Regions from separate parts of the Paenibacillus sp. FSL R10-2782 genome, predicted to be linked through region 3. Evidence: a T-box and tRNA genes for the amino acid it is inferred to sense, from the RefSeq annotation. Region 3 holds a T-box; the other regions hold tRNA genes.

Region 1 (3,259 bases), 1.1 Mb from region 3:
GACGAAAGTCGGGCTTAGTGATCCGGTGGTACCGCATGGAAGGGCCATCGCTCAACGGATAAAAGCTACCCTGGGGATAACAGGCTTATCTCCCCCAAGAGTCCACATCGACGGGGAGGTTTGGCACCTCGATGTCGGCTCATCGCATCCTGGGGCTGAAGTAGGTCCCAAGGGTTGGGCTGTTCGCCCATTAAAGCGGTACGCGAGCTGGGTTCAGAACGTCGTGAGACAGTTCGGTCCCTATCTGTCGTGGGCGTAGGAAATTTGAGAGGAGCTGTCCTTAGTACGAGAGGACCGGGATGGACGTACCGCTGGTGTACCAGTTGTTCCGCCAGGAGCACCGCTGGGTAGCTATGTACGGAAGGGATAAGCGCTGAAAGCATCTAAGCGTGAAGCCCCCCTCAAGATGAGATTTCCCAGTATGTAAGACCCCTTGAAGACGACGAGGTAGATAGGTTGGGGGTGGAAGTGCAGTAATGCATGGAGCTGACCAATACTAATCGGTCGAGGGCTTATCCTAAAGTATAGGACGCAATGAAGTTTCGGATCCAGTTTTCAGGGTGTAATACCTTGAAGGTATGTAGAAGATACATACGAATACGTTGGATTTCTATACACGCAGTAGCGTGGTACCAGAAATCTGCACGGAAGAATTTACGATGTAAATTCATGTTTGGTGGCGATAGCGGAGGGGTTCCACACGTACCCATCCCGAACACGACCGTTAAGCCCTCCAGCGCCGATGGTACTTGGACCGCAGGGTCCTGGGAGAGTAGGACGTCGCCAAGCAAATCCTTATGATTACTATTCCCTGATAGCTCAGTTGGTAGAGCACTCGACTGTTAATCGAGTTGTCACAGGTTCGAGTCCTGTTCGGGGAGCCATTTGCTCTCATAGCTCAGCAGGTAGAGTGCATCCATGGTAAGGATGAGGTCACCGGTTCGAACCCGGTTGAGAGCTTGTGTTATGGCCCGTTGGTCAAGCGGTTAAGACACCTCCCTTTCACGGAGGTAACAGGGGTTCGATTCCCCTACGGGTCATAGGGTAGTATGGAGGCTTAGCTCAGCTGGGAGAGCATCTGCCTTACAAGCAGAGGGTCGGGGGTTCGAGCCCCTCAGCCTCCACCATATTTCATCCTCTTACCTGGTTGAAATATTGGGGAATTGTGAATCATATGCATATTGGGGATTAGCCAAGCGGTAAGGCAACGGACTTTGACTCCGTCATGCATAGGTTCAAATCCTATATCCCCAGCCATTAAGAGCCATTAGCTCAGTTGGTAGAGCACCTGACTTTTAATCAGGGTGTCGAAGGTTCGAGTCCTTCATGGCTCACCATTTTATTACATGCGCGTGTGGCGGAATTGGCAGACGCACTAGACTTAGGATCTAGCGTCTTTGACGTGGGGGTTCAAGTCCCTCCACGCGCATCTTGTTTTTGCGGACGTGGCTCAGCGGTAGAGCATCGCCTTGCCAAGGCGAGGGTCGCGGGTTCGATTCCCGTCGTCCGCTCCATATTTGCGCCCTTAGCTCAGCTGGATAGAGCGTTTGACTACGAATCAAAAGGCCGGGAGTTCGAATCTCTCAGGGCGCGCCATTTTTTTAAAAAAAATTATATGTCGGGATGTAGCTCAGCTTGGTAGAGCACCTGGTTTGGGACCAGGGGGTCGCATGTTCAAATCGTGTCATCCCGATACTAATTTGCGGGTGTAGTTCAATGGTAGAACTTCAGCCTTCCAAGCTGATAGCGTGGGTTCGATTCCCATCACCCGCTTACTGATCACCTAGAAGCCGAGAGGCTTCTTTTTATTTTGTCCACATTATATAAACGTTCTCTGTGTATAGGTTACTGCAAGAATCTCCTGTCTTGCACAGTTGGGGATGACTTGTGCATATTGTACATAGGCGCTCGTTGCTTTAAGATCCAGATCCCGTATTCCCCCCTCTTACGTATTCTTTTCTCCTATAGTAAGGCTAATTTCGTAATCAAATTCCTTCATTATAGGAATCCTATGACCATAATGATTCGGATAACTCCAAGCCTGCTGTATTCAGTTGTACACAAGGGCTTCTTTTATGTGGGTATAGCTGCGTATGGAAGGAAAAAAAAGCTCAGAAATATTGAAAGATGGCTGTTTTGTGTATATCTTTGTGGATAGAAGGCTATTGGCTTTCACTTTGTCAACAATTAATAAACATATGCACATAATGATGCATGATTTTTTTGTTTTTAAAATCATGCTGTTTATAACACCTGTGCATAAAGTCTCATGATTCTCTGGGTCATAAAGTTATTTTATTTATTAAATTTCATTTTTGTGCATAAAAAACCAATATATTCTCAAAAAAAGTATTTTAAAAACGTGACTTTTTACTGTAAATTTTGCAGCTTTTCACGCGTTTTTATTGTATGATGTTAAGAAAGTGTCAAATTTCGTGTGTATACGTACCTATTCAACAAAGCTGTATTGAGTGTGAACAGATCAGATGGGGGGAAAAGCATGACTGAGCTTACGTTAACCGCTAACAAAAACCAATCCAACAATCTGCTACGGCGGGACGTTCGTTTTCTGGGGAATATTCTTGGTGAGGTTTTGGTTCATCAGGGTGGCAACGAACTTTTGGATATTGTAGAAAAGATACGTGAGACAAGTAAATCGTTACGTGCGGGGTATCAGCCGGAGTTGTATGAGAATTTCAAACAAATCGTTAGTGGGCTGGATACGGACATTCGTCACCAGGTTATTCGCGCGTTTGCGATTTATTTTCAGTTAGTGAATATTGCCGAGCAAAATCATCGTATCCGCCGCAAACGAGACTATGAGCATTCTGCTGGTGAAGATGTTCAACGTGGTTCAATTGAAAATTCTGTTCAGGAACTTAAGCAGGGTGGATTTTCTGCTGAGGACGTTAGCAATCTCCTGGAGGAGCTTTCTCTGGAACTGGTTATGACTGCACATCCTACAGAAGCCACGAGACGGGTGATTTTGGACATTCACAAGCGCATTTCCGAGGACGTCATGCTGCTGGATAATCCTATGCTTACCTTGCGGGAGCGGGAACAGGTGCGAGAAAATCTGCTGAATGAAGTGATTACACTATGGCAGACGGACGAACTGCGAGATCGTAAACCAACTGTGTTAGATGAAGTGAGAAACGGGATGTATTATTTTCATGAGACTTTGTTTCATGTGCTGCCTGACGTATACCAAGAATTGGAACGATGTTTAGGCAAATATTATCCTGAGCAGAAGTGGCAT
Region 2 (3,259 bases), 410 kb from region 3:
AGAGTAACGGAGGCGCCCCAAGGTTCCCTCAGAATGGTTGGAAATCATTCGAAGAGTGCAAAGGCAGAAGGGAGCTTGACTGCGAGACCTACAAGTCGAGCAGGGACGAAAGTCGGGCTTAGTGATCCGGTGGTACCGCATGGAAGGGCCATCGCTCAACGGATAAAAGCTACCCTGGGGATAACAGGCTTATCTCCCCCAAGAGTCCACATCGACGGGGAGGTTTGGCACCTCGATGTCGGCTCATCGCATCCTGGGGCTGAAGTAGGTCCCAAGGGTTGGGCTGTTCGCCCATTAAAGCGGTACGCGAGCTGGGTTCAGAACGTCGTGAGACAGTTCGGTCCCTATCTGTCGTGGGCGTAGGAAATTTGAGAGGAGCTGTCCTTAGTACGAGAGGACCGGGATGGACGTACCGCTGGTGTACCAGTTGTTCCGCCAGGAGCACCGCTGGGTAGCTATGTACGGAAGGGATAAGCGCTGAAAGCATCTAAGCGTGAAGCCCCCCTCAAGATGAGATTTCCCAGTATGTAAGACCCCTTGAAGACGACGAGGTAGATAGGTTGGGGGTGGAAGTGCAGTAATGCATGGAGCTGACCAATACTAATCGGTCGAGGGCTTATCCTAAAGATAGAACGCAATGGAGTTTCGGATCCAGTTTTCAGGGTGTAACACCTTGAAGGTATGTAGAAGATACATACGAATACGTTGGATTTCTATACACGCAGTAGCGTGGTACCAGAAATCTACACGGAAGAATTTACGATGTAAATTCATGTTTGGTGGCGATAGCGGAGGGGTTCCACACGTACCCATCCCGAACACGACCGTTAAGCCCTCCAGCGCCGATGGTACTTGGACCGCAGGGTCCTGGGAGAGTAGGACGTCGCCAAGCAAATCCTTATGATTACTATTCCCTGATAGCTCAGTTGGTAGAGCACTCGACTGTTAATCGAGTTGTCACAGGTTCGAGTCCTGTTCGGGGAGCCATATATGGAGAGGTGTCCGAGTTGGCCGAAGGAGCACGATTGGAAATCGTGTAGGCGCCAAAAGCGTCTCGAGGGTTCGAATCCCTCTCTCTCCGCCAGATATTATTTATTGTTAAGGCCCGTTGGTCAAGCGGTTAAGACACCTCCCTTTCACGGAGGTAACAGGGGTTCGATTCCCCTACGGGTCATAATATGGAGGCTTAGCTCAGCTGGGAGAGCATCTGCCTTACAAGCAGAGGGTCGGGGGTTCGAGCCCCTCAGCCTCCACCATTTATTTATTATATAGCATTCCCTAATATTATCGCGGGGTGGAGCAGTTCGGTAGCTCGTCGGGCTCATAACCCGAAGGTCACAGGTTCAAATCCTGTCCCCGCAATTAATTTCCCCTAAGGAAATTCTTTTGGAACTGTGGTGTAGAGGCCTAACATGCCTGCCTGTCACGCAGGAGATCGCGGGTTCGAATCCCGTCAGTTCCGCCATTTTTACAAAGTTGTACTACCCTGTTGGGAGCCATTAGCTCAGTTGGTAGAGCACCTGACTTTTAATCAGGGTGTCGAAGGTTCGAGTCCTTCATGGCTCACCATTCATGAACTTATATGTCATGGATATTATTGTATTGCGGACGTGGCTCAGCGGTAGAGCATCGCCTTGCCAAGGCGAGGGTCGCGGGTTCGATTCCCGTCGTCCGCTCCATATTTGCGCCCTTAGCTCAGCTGGATAGAGCGTTTGACTACGAATCAAAAGGCCGGGAGTTCGAATCTCTCAGGGCGCGCCATTTAACTTCATAAGCCGGTGTGGCGGAATTGGCAGACGCGCGCGACTCAAAATCGTGAGGGAAACCGTGGAGGTTCGAGTCCTCTCACCGGCATGTATTTCGGGATGTAGCTCAGCTTGGTAGAGCACCTGGTTTGGGACCAGGGGGTCGCATGTTCAAATCGTGTCATCCCGATTTAAAAGGAAAGTCGCTTGAAGAAGCGGCTTTTTTGTTGTACTTGTTGTCTTTTTTGTATAAATCAGTAATCGTCAGGTCACACTAACACAAAAAGTGGGACGGAAGGGATTACTGTGAAGCGATTAAGCTGGAAAAAACAAATTAAACGACGCTGGAAGCAGTGGAGAAGAACGGTGTGGGCCTGTACTATTTTTGGATCGGCTTGTTTGCTGGCAGGTTTAGGTATCCTGTTTTCACGTCATATGCAGACTATGCTGTCACAGCCCCTTGCTACTACCGTTATGGCGGACGTTGATACGGAGGAGCCTTCACACACGAGTCCGGCTGAAGTGCATTCCTCGCAGGTGCAGGTATTGCAAAGTATTCGTGCTTCTGGCATCAGCAGAAAGACTCATTTGTTAACTACCTATGTGTGTGGTACAGAGACACTTTCTTTGGGAACGTTAAGTTCGCAGCAGTTAGAGAGCTTGCTGAAGCAGCATCCCGATTGGAAGGGACGGTTAAATTCCAGGGGCGAGGTGTGGCTGGAGCGTAAAGTGGAGGATTTGTCGGAGTTATGCAAGCAGCACGCCTACATGGGTATGAGTATGGATGGACAGCTTACTTTGTTTGAAGGACCGCCTAAAAAGGAAAAAGTAATTCGGACTTTCTTTCAGCTGGATGTGGGATCAATGGAGACGGCTCTGCCCGAAGGAGTGTATGAGCAGCTCCAGCAGGGAATCCGTGTGCAGGATATGAACGAATACAACAGTGTGATCTCTACTTTTAGTGATTTTGCAGTGGAGCGAACACAGCGGGTATTGAAGCAGCAATATTGATTACATGCAAGAAAGAGGCGTGTAGGCTTTGCCCGGGGGGGAGGCGTATAACGTCTCTTTTTTGTGCTGAACTTAAGATTAAACTTTTTACTCTATTAGATGCAAAGTTTTGTTATAATGAAAGAACGACACATATGTTCGCTTTGTTTAGTATTTGGCAATGATTATGGTTTTGATATTGATCGTTAATGGCTAGTTAACGCCGTATTTTGGCGATAGGGGAGAGATTTTTTTGCGTTTTCTAGGAATTGATCCGGGCATTGCAATTGTGGGCTTTGGATTTGTGGACAAGATTGGCAGTAAGGTGATTCCTGTTCAATATGGCTGCATCCAGACGGAGGCTCATACACCGGAAGAAGAGCGGTTGCTTCATGTGTATGAAGGCATGCTGCAATTGATTGATAAATATAAGCCTGATGCGGTAGCGCTGGAAAAGCTTTTTTTTAATCGTAACGTAACAACCGCAATGTCTGTGAGTCAGGCGCGCGGTGTGCTGGTACTGG
Region 3 (3,259 bases):
ATACACGGGACAGAAAACGATGCGCTCCCTCAACCCCGTTTTCGCTCCATGGCTTAGTCGCCTCCAGTGGCCCCATAAACATCTCATAAATACGCAACGTATCAGCGCCAAATGTATTCACAATATCGTCAGGGTTGATGACATTACCGCGTGATTTACTCATTTTTTCATTATTGTTGCCTAGAATCATACCCTGGTTGACCAGTTTGTAGAAAGGCTCTTTTGTTTCTACAACGCCGATATCATACAGCACCTTGTGCCAGAAACGGGCATACAGCAAGTGAAGAACCGCATGTTCCGCACCACCGATGTACAGATCCACAGGCAACCATTCACGCTGCTTCTCCTTGGATACAGGCTCTTTATCATTGTGCGGATCAATATAGCGCAGGTAATACCAGCAGCTTCCCGCCCATTGTGGCATGGTGTTTGTCTCGCGTCGTGCTTTCAAGCCCGTCTCGGGATCAATAGTTTCTACCCAATCCGTCGCATTCGCCAACGGGGACTCCCCTGTGCCTGAAGGCTTGATGTTATCCATTTCCGGCAGTACGAGCGGCAACTGATCCTCGGGAACTGTTTTGATCGTTCCATCTTCCAGATGAATCACCGGAATCGGCTCGCCCCAATAGCGTTGACGGCTGAACAGCCAGTCGCGCAAGCGGTACGTCACTTTTCCTTGCCCCTTACCCTCGGCTTCCAACCATTCAATCATCTTCGGAATGGCTTCCTCATTCGTAAGTCCATTCAGCGGACCTGAATTGACGTGCGGACCATCCTCGGTGTATGGCTCTTTAGCCACGTCCCCACCTTGGACAACCTCAATGATATTCAGCCCGAATTGCTTCGCAAATTCCCAGTCACGTGTGTCGTGACCTGGTACAGCCATGATCGCGCCTGTTCCGTAGCCAGCCAGCACATAGTCGGCGATCCAGATCGGCAGCTTTTCACCGTTCACCGGATTCACTGCATAAGCGCCTGTGAAGACACCCGTTTTATCCTTTGCCAAATCCGTGCGCTCCAGATCGCTTTTACGGGCAGCTTGTTCACGGTATTGATTTACGGCAGCCTTTTGCTCAGGTGTAGTGATAACATCCACCAATTCCTGCTCAGGAGCCAGCACACAGTAGCTTGCGCCGAACAGCGTATCCGGGCGGGTTGTAAATACCGTCAATTGCTTGTCATGGCCTTCAATTGGAAAATGAACCTCTGCCCCGGTAGACTTGCCAATCCAGTTCCGCTGCATATCCTTAATGCTTTCGGACCAATCCAGCTCCTCCAAATCGTCCAGCAGACGGTCCGCATATTCCGTAATTTTCAGCATCCATTGACGCATTGGTTTGCGGATAACCGGATGACCGCCACGCTCACTCTTGCCGTCAATAACTTCTTCATTGGCCAGCACCGTTCCCAATGCAGGACACCAGTTCACAGGCACTTCAGCTACATAAGCAAGACCGCGCTTGTACAGCTGGATGAAAATCCACTGTGTCCATTTGTAGTAATCGGGGTCTGTTGTGCTGATTTCACGATCCCAGTCGTATGAAAAGCCAAGCGATTTGATTTGACGGCGGAAGTTATTCACATTTTTCACCGTAATTTCACGTGGATGCTCTCCCGTATCCAGCGCATGTTGCTCGGCAGGCAGACCGAAGGCGTCCCAACCCATCGGATGCAGTACGTTGTAGCCGCGCATTCTTTTATAGCGTGAAACAATATCCGTTGCCGTGTAGCCTTCTGGGTGGCCTACATGCAGACCAGCTCCTGACGGGTACGGGAACATATCCAAAGCATAAAACTTCGGCTTACCCTGCTCTTCCCCGGTACGGAACGTTTTGTTCTCATCCCAATATTTCTGCCATTTTGGTTCAATACTTTGCGGTTGATAGCCGTGCTTCGGCTGTGTGTCTGTCATTATCAATTCCTCCTCAAACGGTATGCAACAAAAAAACCTCTGCATCCCGTAGCGTGTCAGCGCTAGGGACGAGAGGTTATATTCCCGTGGTACCACCCTAGTTAGCAGAAAGCGTTCTTCGCCTTCTACTCCCTTTGCACCTGATAACGGAGGTGATCCGATGCGGGTTAATAACAGGGTACAAGCACCTGTATAGGGCATTCCTGCGTTGGGCGCATATCTCCGAGGCGAGTTCACTTTGCACTGTCAACCGGCTTGCACCATCCGCCGGCTCTCTACATGTCCAGACAAAACTACTATTCCTCATCAGCGATTGTTTAACCGTTAATAATGGCACTATTATATTGAAAACCGCGAAAAAAGTCAAATAAGGACTGCATTTGGTGCTAAACACCAACTTCATTCGTTTGCTACATGACACACGGAGGCAAATGTTTTATAATTAGCCGAGCCAGATTGAGATGAGATGAGTTGAGAAAGGTGAGCTGAGACATGGCACAAATTAAAATTTACGGAATAAAAGAAGCCCTGAATCCGATCAAGGAGCAACTTTCAGATGTGATTCATTCCGCTGTGGTGGATGCGTTCCAATATCCCCCCGACAAAAGGTTTCATCGTTTTTTCCCTATGAATCAGGAAGACTTCGTATTTGCCCACGATCGCTCGGAGGCATACACCATTATTGAAATTAGTGTGTTTGAAGGCAGAACAACAGAGGCTAAAAAGCACCTCATCCAGCTGCTATTCCAAAAAATTAACGATTTAGGCATTGCCCCGCACGATCTTGAAATTACTATATTTGAGACGCCGAAACAGAATTGGGGCATTCGCGGTGTACCAGGTGATGAACTTCAACTGAACTATAAAGTAAATATATAATTTCGAAGCTCTTATGCAAAAAGACGCCTTTCATGTCATCATGAAAAGCGTCTTTCTTTTTCCTATATTAGCCTGATAAAGCTTCATTATTTTACAGCAACATAAAATAGTCTCGCTGCATCATCTACTGCTTCTACCCATTCAAAGTCCGCATATACCTTCACATCGCGAAAACCGGCTTTGGACAGTTCCGTTTTCATCCAGTCCGGGTCATAGGCACGTTGCACATGAATTTCCTCGAACCGCTGGTATACATCGCGCCCTTCATTTTCTGCTCTCGCAAAAATGCTGAGATGATGCTCAATTTCAGAGCGTGGAGCATCCAACGCACAAGTCCAGATATATGAAATGGAGCGCTCATCCAGTACAAAGGGCTGCTCTTCATCATAACGCACAAACGTCTGGGGATGATGTACATCGAACAGAAAGGTTCCGCCAGGCTTAAGACCGGCATACGTTCTGCGAAAA

Evidence for each region. A T-box is a leader RNA that pairs with one kind of tRNA and senses whether it is charged. The one in region 3 lies ahead of leuS (leucine--tRNA ligase), so its partner is inferred to be a tRNA-Leu.
Region 1: it has a tRNA-Leu gene. The T-box ahead of leuS (leucine--tRNA ligase) is inferred to sense a tRNA for this amino acid. The anticodon was not compared.
Region 2: it has a tRNA-Leu gene. The T-box ahead of leuS (leucine--tRNA ligase) is inferred to sense a tRNA for this amino acid. The anticodon was not compared.

What each region holds. Positions count from the first base shown of each region.
Region 1 is NZ_CP151951.1:4,744,389-4,747,647, reverse strand. It holds rRNA gene NST83_RS21840 (23S ribosomal RNA) at 1-520, shown strand, start outside; rRNA gene rrf (5S ribosomal RNA) at 673-789, shown strand; tRNA gene NST83_RS21830 (tRNA-Asn) at 809-884, shown strand; tRNA gene NST83_RS21825 (tRNA-Thr) at 888-960, shown strand; tRNA gene NST83_RS21820 (tRNA-Glu) at 969-1,040, shown strand; tRNA gene NST83_RS21815 (tRNA-Val) at 1,052-1,127, shown strand; tRNA gene NST83_RS21810 (tRNA-Gln) at 1,183-1,257, shown strand; tRNA gene NST83_RS21805 (tRNA-Lys) at 1,262-1,337, shown strand; tRNA gene NST83_RS21800 (tRNA-Leu) at 1,349-1,429, shown strand; tRNA gene NST83_RS21795 (tRNA-Gly) at 1,440-1,514, shown strand; tRNA gene NST83_RS21790 (tRNA-Arg) at 1,520-1,596, shown strand; tRNA gene NST83_RS21785 (tRNA-Pro) at 1,620-1,693, shown strand; tRNA gene NST83_RS21780 (tRNA-Gly) at 1,703-1,773, shown strand; gene ppc (phosphoenolpyruvate carboxylase) at 2,501-3,259, shown strand, end outside.
Region 2 is NZ_CP151951.1:4,050,914-4,054,172, reverse strand. It holds rRNA gene NST83_RS18335 (23S ribosomal RNA) at 1-624, shown strand, start outside; rRNA gene rrf (5S ribosomal RNA) at 776-892, shown strand; tRNA gene NST83_RS18325 (tRNA-Asn) at 912-987, shown strand; tRNA gene NST83_RS18320 (tRNA-Ser) at 993-1,084, shown strand; tRNA gene NST83_RS18315 (tRNA-Glu) at 1,103-1,174, shown strand; tRNA gene NST83_RS18310 (tRNA-Val) at 1,181-1,256, shown strand; tRNA gene NST83_RS18305 (tRNA-Met) at 1,289-1,362, shown strand; tRNA gene NST83_RS18300 (tRNA-Asp) at 1,389-1,465, shown strand; tRNA gene NST83_RS18295 (tRNA-Lys) at 1,494-1,569, shown strand; tRNA gene NST83_RS18290 (tRNA-Gly) at 1,605-1,679, shown strand; tRNA gene NST83_RS18285 (tRNA-Arg) at 1,685-1,761, shown strand; tRNA gene NST83_RS18280 (tRNA-Leu) at 1,775-1,854, shown strand; tRNA gene NST83_RS18275 (tRNA-Pro) at 1,862-1,935, shown strand; gene NST83_RS18270 (BofC C-terminal domain-containing protein) at 2,052-2,756, shown strand; gene ruvC (crossover junction endodeoxyribonuclease RuvC) at 2,989-3,259, shown strand, end outside.
Region 3 is NZ_CP151951.1:3,644,783-3,648,041, forward strand. It holds gene leuS (leucine--tRNA ligase) at 1-1,912, opposite strand, end outside; T-box leader at 1,974-2,231, opposite strand; gene NST83_RS16475 (tautomerase family protein) at 2,405-2,791, shown strand; gene NST83_RS16480 (class I SAM-dependent methyltransferase) at 2,878-3,259, opposite strand, start outside.